DNA from 3 places in the Pontibacter sp. CAU 1760 genome. Region 2 is predicted to be linked to each of the others. Evidence: riboswitches for the same ligand, from Rfam matches in the RefSeq annotation. Region 2 holds a riboswitch; each other region holds the start of a gene.
What was found. A riboswitch is a leader RNA that binds a small molecule or an ion and turns the genes downstream of it on or off. The one in region 2 is predicted to bind S-adenosylmethionine.
Positions count from the first base shown of each region.

Region 1 (4,358 bases), on a different contig from region 2:
GATGTCCTGTGGCGGGAAGCCTACTTCATCCACCAGAATGCGGTAAGACCGCTCACAGATCTCGATTCTCCGCGCAAAGGTATCTGCCTGCCCCTGCTCATCAAACGCCATCACCACCACCGCTGCGCCATACTGGTGTACCTTGCGCGCCAGGGTTATAAAGCTTTCTTCGCCTTCTTTCAGCGAGATAGAATTAACGATTGACTTGCCCTGCACACATTTCAGCCCCGCCTCGATTACGCTCCACTTCGAGGAGTCGATCATGATGGGCAGTTTGGAGATCTCAGGCTCTGAGGCAATCAGGTTGAGGAAGTTGGTCATGGCCTCCTCAGAGTCCAGCATACCTTCGTCCATATTTACGTCGATGATCTGCGCGCCGCCCTCTACCTGCTGCTGCGCCACCGACAAAGCCTCCTCAAACTTGCCTTCCACAATCAGGCGGGAGAATTTCTTGGAACCGGTTACGTTGGTGCGCTCCCCCACGTTGATGAAAAGTGATTCCGGCGTTACGGTGAGCGGCTCCAGGCCGCTGTAGCGCGGATAAGGGGCCACTTCTGACGGCACATGTGGCTTATACCGCTGCGCCAAGTCTGAGATGACCTTTACGTGCATCGGTGTGGTACCGCAACAACCGCCTAATATATTGACCAGGCCTTCTTTCAGGTATTCTTCCACCACAGCACCCATTTGCTGCGCGGTTTCGTCGTAGCCACCAAAGGCGTTCGGCAGTCCGGCGTTCGGGTAGGCACTGATATAGGAATTAGAGATGCGGGAAAGCTCCTGGATGTGTGTTTTAAGTTGGCGGGCACCCAGCGCACAGTTAAAGCCGATGCTCAGGATAGGCGCATGCGAGATGGAGTTCCAGAAGGCCTCCACCGTTTGGCCAGACAAGGTGCGGCCGCTGGCATCGGTAATGGTACCGGACACCATGATGGGCAGTTCCTTGCCGCCGTCCTGCACAAACTGCTGGATGGCAAAAAGCGCCGCTTTACAGTTCAGCGTGTCGAATACGGTTTCCACCAGCAGCAAATCCGCGCCGCCATCTACCAGACCGCGCACCTGCTCATAATACGCCTCCACCAGTTGGTCGAAAGTAATGGCGCGGTAGCCGGGGTTGTTCACATCTGGCGATAGGGAAGCCGTGCGGTTTGTCGGGCCAATAGCACCGGCTACAAAACGCGGACGGTTCGGTATACGCGCCTCTATCTCGTCTGCTGCCTCGCGTGCTAACCTCGCCGACTCATAGTTCAGCTCATACACCAGTTCCTCCAAATGGTAATCGGCCATAGCGATGCTGGTGCCGCTAAAGGTATTGGTTTCCACGATGTCGGCACCTGCCTCCAGGTACTCGGCATGTATGGCTTTGATGATATCGGGGCGGGTAATAGAGAGCAGGTCGTTGTTGCCTTTCAGGTCGCTGGGGTGGTTGGCAAAGCGCTCACCACGGAAATCAGCTTCTGTCAGTTCGTAACGCTGAATCATGGTGCCCATGGCGCCATCCAGCACGAGCACACGCTCTTTTAATAGTGTATGTATGGGGTGATTTGTCATTGTCGGTGTCGTCTTTCTTCTCATAAGTCTGTCTGCGTTCGGCTTATCAAGAAGGACACCTGCGGGAGGGGTTCAATCTTATCTTCTCCGGCCACATATGCTCCGGAAGGGAATTAGCACCAAGCTGTTACAAGGTTGCTAAGACGTCGTAGGGCCCTATCCCTCGGTCTTTCTTGATAAGAAGCTGCAAATTAACACTATATCCGCACAAAAACGAATTAAGTTGCTATAAAATGTCACGTTGCTTAACAAAATCGAAATGACAGGAGCGTTTTGCTGCCTGGTATTTGACCTCAGACAGGCCTTGGTCTTGTTCTATGACAGTGTGCTTCCCTTTGGTTGTGCAGCTTCTGCAGGATCAGGCAGCAAAAAGCCTGAGAGTACACAAGAAGGCTATTCCGGCTTTTGAAAGTCTTTTGCAGATCAGCATAAACAAGAAAAGGGACGCTTGCGCATCCCTTTCCCTGACTGCCGAGGCAGTGCAATGTTGTTACTAAGCTTCTGCCTCTACCTTAGGAAGTACAGAAACGTAAGAACGGTTCTTCTTTCCTTTTCTGAACTGAACGATACCGTCCGTCAGGGCGAAAAGCGTGTGGTCTTTACCCATACCCACGTTTGTGCTTGGGTGGTGGGCAGTGCCTCTTTGTCTTACAATGATGTTACCAGCGATGATATCCTGGCCACCGTAAATTTTAACACCAAGTCGTTTAGAATGCGACTCGCGGCCGTTATTAGAACTACCTGCTCCTTTTTTGTGTGCCATTTTCTTAAAATTTAATCCGGGTCAGAGGACTGATCCCGAAGAGTTTTCACGTTAATTTCTTCTTACTGCTTATCCAATGCTCTCGATCAGGACCTTGGTGAAGTGCTGGCGGTGGCCATTCTTCTTCTTGTATCCTTTTCTTCTCTTCTTTTTGAAAACGATCACTTTGTCGCCTTTCACAGTGCTGGTAAGGATTTTACCTACCACCTTCACACCTTCTACGAAAGGAGCACCCAAAGTAACAGTGCCGTTATCATCAGTAAGAAGAACATTGGCGAACTCAACGGCGTCACCCTCATTGCCGGAAAGCTTGTTAGCGTAGATGAACTTGCCGCTCTCTACTTTGGTCTGTTGACCTGCGATTTCTACAATTGCGTACATCAGCTTCAATGTATATTTAAAAGTTTAGTGCGCAAAGGTACGGCACTTATTCAATAAATGCAACGGCTTGTGCCACAAATTGTTCGTGCATTGCACCCAAACATTACCCACATCCGTGGATAACTTTGTTGATATCTCCGACACAAATCTACATGCTTGTGAATAACGCTCGCAACCAGTTACACACCAATGATTTACACTCAAACAGGATTCTTATGATTTTCCACAAATTGCACCAAAATTTGTATCTCAAGGGGTCGGCGCTGCGCAGATATGTGCGCTTTTAGCTTTCCTTTACTCTTGTGTTGCTATCCACAGAGTTACACACATTTACAACTGCCAAAACCCCTCCCAGGCAGGCTATATACATACATTTCAATATTTTAGGTTGATTATATAGACGGCTGGCAGTGTGGATAACTATGTGAATTTAGGCTAAAAACGGCCCAGGCTTTCAACTGAGAGGATGTGCATAAATTGAACAACTTTAACCCCGCATTTCAAGTTCAATTCTCTATATTTGAAGTCTAGATAATCGCCGGTAAAGCTTTCGCTAAACATATTCATCCGGTCATATGTTCTGAGGGCAAATGCTCTTCAACAAACTTAACACAATATATTATGAATGATATGGAGCCAATACTGAAAGAGAATCCCAACCGCTTCGTTTTGTTTCCGATTCAGAATGATGAGGTTTGGCAAATGTATAAGAAGGCAGAAGCCAGCTTCTGGACCGCCGAAGAGATAGACCTGGGTCAGGACCTGAAAGACTGGGAGAACCTGAACGACGGCGAGCGCCACTTCATTAGCCACGTGCTGGCTTTCTTTGCGGCCTCTGACGGCATCGTGAACGAGAACCTGGCCGTGAACTTCATGAACGAGGTGCAGATTCCGGAGGCGCGTTGCTTCTATGGCTTCCAAATCATGATGGAGAACATTCACTCAGAAACCTACTCGTTGCTGATTGATACCTACGTAAAAAAGCAAAGCGAGAAAGACCACCTGTTCAATGCACTCGAGACCGTTCCGGCGGTAGGCAGAAAAGGCGAGTGGGCCTTGAAGTGGATCGAGAGCGAGAACTTTGCAGAGCGCCTGATCGCTTTTGCAGCGGTGGAAGGCATTTTCTTCTCTGGTTCTTTCTGCTCTATCTTCTGGATGAAAAAGCGTGGCCTGATGCCGGGCTTAACCTTCTCGAACGAGCTCATCAGCCGCGATGAAGGATTGCATTGCGACTTTGCCTGCCTGCTTTATAAGATGCTGGTGAACAAACTGCCTGAGGCACGCGTGCAGGAAATCATCCGCGACGCAGTTAGCATCGAGCAGGAGTTTGTAACAGACGCTTTGCCGGTAGACCTGATCGGGATGAACTCAAAGCTGATGAACCAATACATCGAGTTTGTGGCTGACCGCCTGTTGCTGGAGTTAGGCTGCGGCAAGATCTACAACTCCACCAACCCATTCGACTTCATGGAAATGATATCGCTGCAGGGCAAGACCAACTTCTTTGAGAAGCGCGTAGGGGAGTACCAGAAAGCAGGAGTTGGCGGCGACAAAGACAAAAAGATCTTCTCGCTGGACGAGGACTTTTAATATAGCAGACGCTTTAGTAAATTTAAGAAGCCAAAGGGAAAGCCTTTCTTTTCCCACTCCATATAGTACGCTT
Region 1 is NZ_JBTLRL010000007.1:10,946-15,303, forward strand. It holds gene metH (methionine synthase) at 1-1,575, opposite strand, end outside; SAM riboswitch class I at 1,627-1,734, opposite strand; gene rpmA (50S ribosomal protein L27) at 2,045-2,314, opposite strand; gene rplU (50S ribosomal protein L21) at 2,384-2,695, opposite strand; gene ACXYMU_RS11205 (ribonucleoside-diphosphate reductase small subunit) at 3,317-4,285, shown strand.
Region 1: another riboswitch for S-adenosylmethionine. It lies ahead of metH (methionine synthase); the one in region 2 lies ahead of ACXYMU_RS06230 (phosphoadenylyl-sulfate reductase).

Region 2 (4,358 bases):
CACGTCGTCCTCGAGCTGCAGTACCACCGATTGCGGCGCAAAAGCTTCCTCGATCTCCTTGCCCCCCAGTTCAACAGATTTCACCGTAGAGGTCTGGCCTGAAGGCAATACCACCACTTTGTCGCCTTTGCGGTAGATGCCGCTGATCACTTTGCCCGCATAGCCACGGTAGTCGTGGTGCTCGTGGGTATGAGGCCGGATAACGTACTGTACCGGGAAGCGGGAATCCTCCAGGTTAAAGTCCTGCGACACGGGCACCTGCTCCAGGTGCTCCAGCAGGCTCGGGCCCTGGTACCAGTCCATCGAGCCGGAACGGTCCACGATGTTGTCGCCTTTCAGGGCGCTCACCGGTATAAACGTGATGTCCTTAGACGTCAGCTTCTTCGAGAACTGCTTATAATCCTCTACAATGCGGTTGTATACTTCCTCATCAAAGCCCACCAGGTCCATTTTATTGATGCAGATCACCAGGTGCGGGATGCCCAGCAGCGAGGAGATGATGGAGTGGCGGCGCGTCTGCTCCTGCACCCCGTGGCGGGCATCCACCAGAATGATGGCCAGGTTGGAGTTGGAGGCACCTGTCACCATGTTGCGGGTATACTGGATATGGCCCGGCGCGTCCGCGATGATGAACTTGCGCTTCGGCGTGTTGAAGTACTTGTACGCTACGTCAATCGTGATGCCCTGCTCGCGCTCGGCCTTCAGGCCATCCGTCAGCAGCGACAGGTCCACCTGCCCGTCCTCGTTCACGCGGCCCGAGCTCTCGATTGCCTCGAGCTGGTCGATGTAAATCTGCTTGGTGTCGTACAGCAAACGGCCTATCAGCGTGCTCTTTCCATCATCTACGCTACCTGCAGTAATAAATCTTAATATATCCATCTTAAAAGTATCCTCCTTTTTTACGGTCTTCCATAGCGGTTTCCGATAGTTTATCATCAATGCGGGTAGCGCCGCGCTCACTTATCTTTGATTCCACGATCTCAGCGATCACACTGTCGATGTCGTAAGCCACCGACTCTACGGCAGCAGTACAGGTCATGTCGCCCACGGTGCGGAAACGTACCTGACGGGTGACAATCTCCTCTTCCGGGTCGCGGTGAATGAAACTGGAGGTAGCCATTAGCTTTCCGTCGCGCACCAGGCACTCGCGCTCGTGCGTGAAGTAGATGTTGGGCAACTCTATTTCTTCGCGCTTGATGTAGTTCCATACATCCAGCTCCGTCCAGTTACTGATCGGGAAGGCGCGTACGTTCTCGCCCAAAGAGATGCGGCCGTTATAGATGTTCCACAGTTCCGGGCGCTGGCGTTTGGGGTCCCACTGGCCAAACTCGTCACGCACCGAGAAGATGCGCTCCTTGGCACGGGCTTTCTCCTCGTCACGGCGTGCGCCACCAATGCAGCAGTCAAAGCCAAACTCCTCGATCGTTTCGAGCAGGGTATAGGTTTGCAGGCCGTTACGGCTGGCATAGCGGCCGGTTGGCTCCGAGAGGTTCTGCTTTTTGATGGTGTCCTCCACGTGGCGCACCACCAGTTTTTCACCCAATTTCTCAGCCAACTGGTCACGGTAACTGATTGCCTCCGGAAAGTTGTGCCCCGTATCGATGTGCACGAGCGGGAATGGGAACTTGCCAGGGCGGAATGCCTTCTCGGCCAGGCGCACCAGGGTAATCGAGTCTTTTCCGCCTGAAAAAAGGAGTGCCGGTTTCTGAAACTGGCCAGCTACCTCGCGCATGATGTGGATGGCTTCTGCCTCCAACTGGTCGAGGTAATCTAGATATCTCTTTGTCATCTTTATAAGTTAGAGAGTTAGAAGGTTAAAGAGTGAACATGCTTCAACTCCTGATTCGTAACTCGGAATTCGTAATTCATAATTATCGTGCGTGCAAGCCGCACTCTTTCTTGCTGTTGCTTTCCCACCACCAGCGGCCAGCCCGGAAGTCCTCGCCCGGGGCCACAGCGCGTGTGCAGGGCGCGCAGCCGATGCTCACAAAGCCTTTGTCGTGCAAGGGGTTATAAGGGATGTGCAGTTCCTTTACCGCTTCGCGCACACCTTCAAAAGTCCAGTCGAGGAGCGGGTTGTATTTAATCATCTGGAAGCCCGGATCATACTCCAGCAGCTTCAGGTCCTGGCGGGCATCAGACTGCTCTGCCCGGATGCCCGTGATCCAAAGCTTTACGCCCTGCAAAGCCCGCTTCAGGGGTTCTACCTTCCGGATGTAGCAGCACTCTTTGCGGTTCTCGACGGAGTTGTAAAAGCTGAGCGTGCCTTTCTCTGATACCAGTTGCTCAACCGCCTCGTGGCGCGGGAAGAAAACCTCAATCTTCTTGCCGTAGTGCTCGTTGGTTTTGTGCAGCAGGTTATACGTCTCGTTGAATAGGCGCCCTGTGTCCAGCGAGAAAACCCGGACCGGGAGGTTGTGCTCAAAAATAAAATGGGTGATGAGTTGGTCCTCGATGCCCAGGCTAGAGGAGAAGGCAATCTGGCCCTCAAACTCGGCAGCTAGCAAGGTAAGGCTCTCTACAATGCTCTTGCCTTCTAACTGGGCAAGCAAAGCCGGCACCTGGGTTTCTAAAGCTACTGTTTGGCTCATGTATTTACTATAAATTCTATAGAGATTATCTTACAAAAAAAACAAGAAAGGCTCCCGAATGCCGCGTGTTTTAATAAGGATTGTTTTAGTTTGTTGAGAACTACGCAAATTAATGATGCGCAATTTACTCAAAAAAATCAGCTTATGAAAAATGAGGGAGAGCCGCAGGGTAGGGCGGAGTGCTTAAGCGCGTTAACTGAAATCTCAGATCGGCTTGTTAGCACTGCATAAAACAGCAACAACAACAATTGGCTTTGGTGAAAGCAGGCATTGACTCGGCAGTAGGGCCGTGTAAAACAAAGGAGGTGGTGTTGATTGTTGTTTGCATTGTCTTATTCAATTTATATGTTCCTGCCGCAGCAGGATAGGATTTGGCACCTTCCCGGTCGGGTGGTTGCCAGAGGGTCACGGAGCCTATTCTCTCGCCTCTTCTTTATAAATTTGACTGACGGTTAAGTCAATTGGTATTAGAATTACAAATTTAGTGTAATATTTTGTTAAATGCCTAATGGGCAGGTGAAAATATATTCACAACCCTTTTTCGGGTTGTCACCGGCTAGTATAACATCCTGCTATGCGGAAAGTTCAACGGAGCCACTTACGGCAGGTATAAACACAACATGCCGGCCCAGCCCAATCAGGTAAAATGAATGTATGCAGGAGAATGGAACTGGCTGAATGATGCCTTAGACTGGCCAGTGCTTCGGTAGCTTTGCCTTGGCTGCCTGGGGTGGTGCGATGCGTTCGTGTAGCTGCTGCAAAATGTAATTAACGTCCTCTGCATACTCAATGTAAAAATCCTCATGTACATTGCTTAGCTTCTGCAGCACAAACTGCATGCGCTTGATCAGGTAATCCTGCAGCGTTTGGGCGCGGTAAAGATGCGCCACGATAAACGCATGGTGGGCTTGCAGGAAACGACGCAGCAGGAGCAGAGTCAGTTGTATTTCCCCTTCCTTGTCCTTTGTGTATTTTACATGGCGTGTAATCTCAGCATTCAGGACGCGCATGTCCATCATCAGGTATCCGGGCGAGTATGGGTCAAATTCCGCCTGCGTGTTGATAGCGGCCATCAGTTGCTCGCGTCGTTCCTGCAACGTATCACCTTGCTCTACCAATTCATACTGTAGCCGTTGGCAGAGGGCATCGTCCTTTTTCAGTAACCGGAAAAGGAGTTTGTCCTTTTCTGTATCCGGCAGGCTGCTGATCGCTTTCTTGAATTCGGGGGACAGTTGCATCGTTTGAATGTTGGTTAGGGGGTTAGCTGGGTATGGTGTCCTCTGCACAATGCGTGAAGAATCAAAAACGGTCTTACGGTGGCAGGGGTTGTATTGTAAGGGCAAGGTTACATGTGCGCGAATAAATAGGGCTCTTGTCTAAAGTAAGTTCTTAAACCTGTGTTTTGCAACAGCTTCGCGTCTGTGACGCATTAACTGGACCTGTGGTACGAATTTACCCTTGCAAAATCTTCAGGTTCGCCCGCACCCAAAGCCCATCAAAGGATAACGCTCTCAAGGGTATTAGCTTGCAAAAACAAGACTGGTCTGGATGTATGCTATGGCCTAAGGTAGGTGTTGGCAGCGACATTAGCCACTTTGCTATGGCAGGGTAAGCGTTTTTAGTGATTTTATATTTTATTTTGTTAAATATTTAAAATTATGTTTTAATAAGCGATATTTTTTGATTATATTTCAAATATAAGATCATTTTGGTGGTGATTTGTTAATCACTTACTGTTCTTCCTGCACAACTTCACAAATAATATAG
Region 2 is NZ_JBTLRL010000003.1:363,091-367,448, forward strand. It holds gene ACXYMU_RS06220 (sulfate adenylyltransferase subunit 1) at 1-879, opposite strand, end outside; gene cysD (sulfate adenylyltransferase subunit CysD) at 881-1,789, opposite strand; gene ACXYMU_RS06230 (phosphoadenylyl-sulfate reductase) at 1,872-2,591, opposite strand; SAM riboswitch class I at 2,930-3,033, opposite strand; gene ACXYMU_RS06235 (hypothetical protein) at 3,278-3,829, opposite strand.

Region 3 (4,358 bases), on a different contig from region 2:
GAAGTAGAAAGAAAAAGCAGGAGCGCAAAGCATATAAAAGCAGGTAGGGTAAATCTTTTCATATCCGTACAAATTATATCGCTGTCATATAATTATTGTACGGGCAATCTTGGTTTAAAGCTGAAAGAGAATTAGTTAATATAACTAATTTTTTAGATTAACATTTTGTTAATTAAAAGTTCCATTTCTAATGAAATGTTCTGAGTCAAGACACAGAGCTTACCCCTCAAACATAAACAATTAAAGCTCAGCTGGTTGACCCTAAAACTAAGTATTCTGTACTTAAATTTAATGTGGTTCTGTGCTTAGATCATTTTACCGACCCACCCAGTCTTTGATACCTCCAATTCGCAGCCTTCCTACTTAGCTATCATTCCAGGTTCAACGCTATTACTTACTAGTGCTCATACCTTACCGCTTCAATTTGCTCCGCGTCCTGGTAGAACTGGGCAATAGCGTCTTTCAACTGCTCGAACTCTACCAGAAATCCATCGTGGCCGTAGTTCGACCGAATCAAGTGAAAAGTGGAGCCACGCACGTGCTCATGCAGGAAACGCTGCTCTTCTACCGGGAACAACAAATCCGATTCAACCCCAACAAAAAGGCTGCGTGCTTTGAGCTGGCTTAAGGCTTTTTCCAACCCTCCGCGGTCACGACCGACATGATGCGAGTCCATGGCTTTGGACAACAGCCAGTATGTATAAGCGTTAAAGCGCTTCGAGAGCTTTTCGCCTTGATGTACCTGGTAGCTCGATGCCCTGAAATTATCAGTGATGCTGTTGCCGGGCTCCTGCTGGGTGGCCAGGTAGGTATCGTAATGCCTGTAAGAAAGCATGGCAATGGCGCGGGCCGTCTTTAATCCTTCCAAGCCAGCTGTGTCCGTATCGGTCTCCCAGCTCGGGTCTTGCCGGATAGCCATCCGCTGGGTTTCGTTGAAGGCGATGCCCCACGGTGAATGCCTCGCGTTAGAAGCTACGTGCACCAGCCGCTCGAACACTTCCGGACTCTGCAAGGCCCACTCCAGCGCCTGCTGTCCGCCCAAAGAGCCGCCAATGAGGGTATGGACCTGCTCAAACCCGAGTTCCTGCCGTAGCAGCTCAAAAGCAGCCACCACGTCGCGGTTCGTCAGCTGTGGGAAGGTATGGTAATAAGGTGTTCCTGTTTCCGGGTTAATGCTCAACGGGCCTGTAGAGCCGTAGCACCCGCCTAAAGTGTTGGCACAGATCACAAACCAGTCCTGCGGATCATAAAGCTTTCCCTCGCCAAACAGGTCGCACCACCAGTCGGTAAAATCCGAATTCCCCGTTAAGGCATGGCATACCCACACAATGTTATCACGCTGCGGGTTTAGTTGGCCGTATGTGCTATAGGCAAGCTGAAAGCCGGGAAGTTTCCTCCCCGACTCTAGCTCAAATGTATGATCGTACTCAAATATGTGCTGTGTTGGCATAGTCTATAATAATTAGGCAGCTGGCTCGGGCTGCTTCTCTTTTACCTTGGCAAAAGCTTGTTCAAAATCCGCTTTGATATCGTCGAGGTGCTCGATGCCTGCAGATACGCGCAGCAATGTTGGCTCTACTCCTGCGCTTAACTGCTCCTCACCGGAAAGCTGCTGATGGGTGGTGGAGGCCGGATGGATGATCAGTGTCTTGGCGTCGCCTACGTTGGCCAGGTGGCTAACCAGTTGAAGGCTATTCACAAACGTTTCTGCCTGGTGCTGCTCACCTTTCAGTTTAAAGGAAAGTACGCCGCCGAAACCCCGCTTCAGGTATTTTTTGGCGAGCGTGTGGTACTTGCTGCTCTCCAGGCCAGGATAGTTCACCGACTCCACCAACTCATGCTGCTCCAGCCACTGAGCTAAAGCCAGCGCGTTCTCTACTGTTCTGTCCACGCGCAGGGATAGCGTTTCGAGGCCCTGCAATAACAGGAAGGAGTTGAAGGGGCTTAAGGCCGGACCGAAGTCGCGCAAACCCTCTACGCGGGCACGTATGGCAAAGGCGATGTTACCGAATGGGCCGTCTGATCCGAATACTTCCCAGAATTTCATGCCGTGGTATCCTTCCGATGGCTCAGAGAACTGCGGAAACTTTCCGTTGCCCCAGTTAAAGTTACCACCGTCCACGATCACACCACCGATGCTGGTACCGTGGCCGCCAATCCACTTGGTAGCGGATTCTACCACCACATTCGCGCCGTGCTCCAGCGGGCGGAAAAGGTAACCGCCCGCACCGAAGGTATTGTCAACTACCAGTGGCAGGTCGTGCTTGCGCGCCAAAGCGGCTATCGCCTCAAAATCCGGAATATTAAAACGCGGGTTGCCAATTGTCTCGACATAGATGGCTTTGGTCTTTTCGTCAATCAACTGCTCGTAGCTTGCTACCTCGTCGTTCTCCGCAAACCGCACTTCCACACCCAAGCGCTTAAACGACACCTTAAACTGGTTATAAGTGCCGCCATACAAAAACCTGGTGCTCAAAAAGTTGTCTCCGGCAGCTACAATGTTGTTGAGCGCAATAAACTGCGCTGCCTGCCCCGATGCCACTGCCACTGCCGCTACGCCTCCTTCCAGTGCCGCCACGCGCTTCTCAAACACATCCGTGGTCGGGTTCATGATCCGGGTATAAATGTTTCCGAACTCTTTCAGGGCAAACAGGTTAGCCCCATGCTCCGCGTCCTTAAAGGTGAAAGAGGTGGTCTGGTAAATCGGTACGGCGCGCGACTGTGTGGTAGGATCAACTTCCTGGCCGGCGTGCAACTGCAGTGTTTCGAAGTGTAATGGCTGTGACATGGTTGTTCAGTTTTGGGTTGTGGATTACAATTTAGATTCGGTAAACGCGATGTGCGTGGGTACGTAGTGACGGCAATCGTTTTGTTGCCGCGGTAAATGATGGAGGTCTTGCCTGAATTAGCAACAACAGCCCGGCAAGTTGCGCATGGGCATGGCAGCGTACCAAACAGGGGCAGCAAAACAGGCAAGCCCTGGCCTGGCTGCGGGTATAGACGAGAATAAGTAATGCGAAGAATGGATTTCCCTTTTCATATTCGTATCAATTTATATTCATCCGGATGTTCCGGAATCAGGAATTAGCACCTTAACCGCGGTAGTTAGGTTGCTAGAGTTTCACAGAGCCTGTCTCTCCACTCTTCTTTATAAATCAAAATCCGAAGGGATATTTGACTTGATGTTGCAATTATAAGGCGCTGAATAAACAATTCCAAATTAATCAGCCTTTTTATAATGAATTTCATAATACACCCTACCTCTCTTACGTTACCAAGTTCATCGGATCATGGGCATAGCACTGTCTGCAAAATTTCAATTTCGAGGCATTAGTAAATCAAAAAAGCCGAGCTGATAATTATGCCCGGTACTCCTCCTGTACACGCATAATCAAAAGCACATCATTTATATGTACAAACACATATTCAATATAAAGTACAATTTATAGGTGTATAAATATAAAACTTTGTATATATTTAGGTAGTATCTTAACCTATGCTTGATGACGTTACAAAAGCCTGCAGTATAGCTTGTGGAATGTGAAGACATATTTGTTTCCTTGCCCATAAAATATAATTACCTTTACCCGTCTATCAAAAACACTCACTCGATGGAGGCAATCAAAGAAACCAACTTCTCTTTTCCCGGACAGACCGGATTTTACAAAGGCAAGGTGCGCGACGTATACTATTTCGACGAACAACTGGCCATTGTTGCCACCGACCGTATTTCAGCATTCGATGTGGTACTGCCACGCGCCATACCTTACAAAGGGCAGGTGCTGAACCAGATTGCCAGCCTCAACCTGGCGGCCACGGCAGACATTGTGCCTAACTGGGTACTCTCTACGCCGGACCCTAACGTGACCATTGGCTACCGTTGCGAGCCTTATAAAGTGGAGATGGTGATCAGGGGCTACCTGGCTGGCCACGCCTGGCGCGAATACAAGGCCGGCAAGCGCAGCGTGTGCGGCGTCAGCTTGCCAGACAGGCTGCGCGAGAACGACAAACTTCCGGAGCCTATCATCACGCCGACCACAAAAGCAGATGAAGGCCACGACGAGGATATTTCCAGAGAAGAAATTTTGGCGAAAGGCCTTGTTTCAGAGCAGGATTATATTATATTAGAGCAGTATACGCGGGCGCTTTTTGCCCGCGGCACAGAACTTGCAAAACAACGCGGACTGATATTGGTTGATACCAAATATGAGTTTGGCAAGCACCATGACAAGATATACCTGATCGACGAAATTCATACCCCCGACTCGTCCCGCTACTTTTACAGCGAAGGCTACCAGGAGCGGCAGGACAAAGGGGAGTCGCAGCGCCAGTTGTCAAAGGAATTTGTGCGGCAGTGG
Region 3 is NZ_JBTLRL010000016.1:21,091-25,448, forward strand. It holds gene ACXYMU_RS18180 (hypothetical protein) at 1-62, opposite strand, end outside; gene metX (homoserine O-acetyltransferase MetX) at 398-1,450, opposite strand; gene ACXYMU_RS18190 (O-acetylhomoserine aminocarboxypropyltransferase/cysteine synthase family protein) at 1,463-2,788, opposite strand; SAM riboswitch class I at 3,050-3,157, opposite strand; gene ACXYMU_RS18195 (phosphoribosylaminoimidazolesuccinocarboxamide synthase) at 3,612-4,358, shown strand, end outside.
Region 3: another riboswitch for S-adenosylmethionine. It lies ahead of ACXYMU_RS18190 (O-acetylhomoserine aminocarboxypropyltransferase/cysteine synthase family protein); the one in region 2 lies ahead of ACXYMU_RS06230 (phosphoadenylyl-sulfate reductase).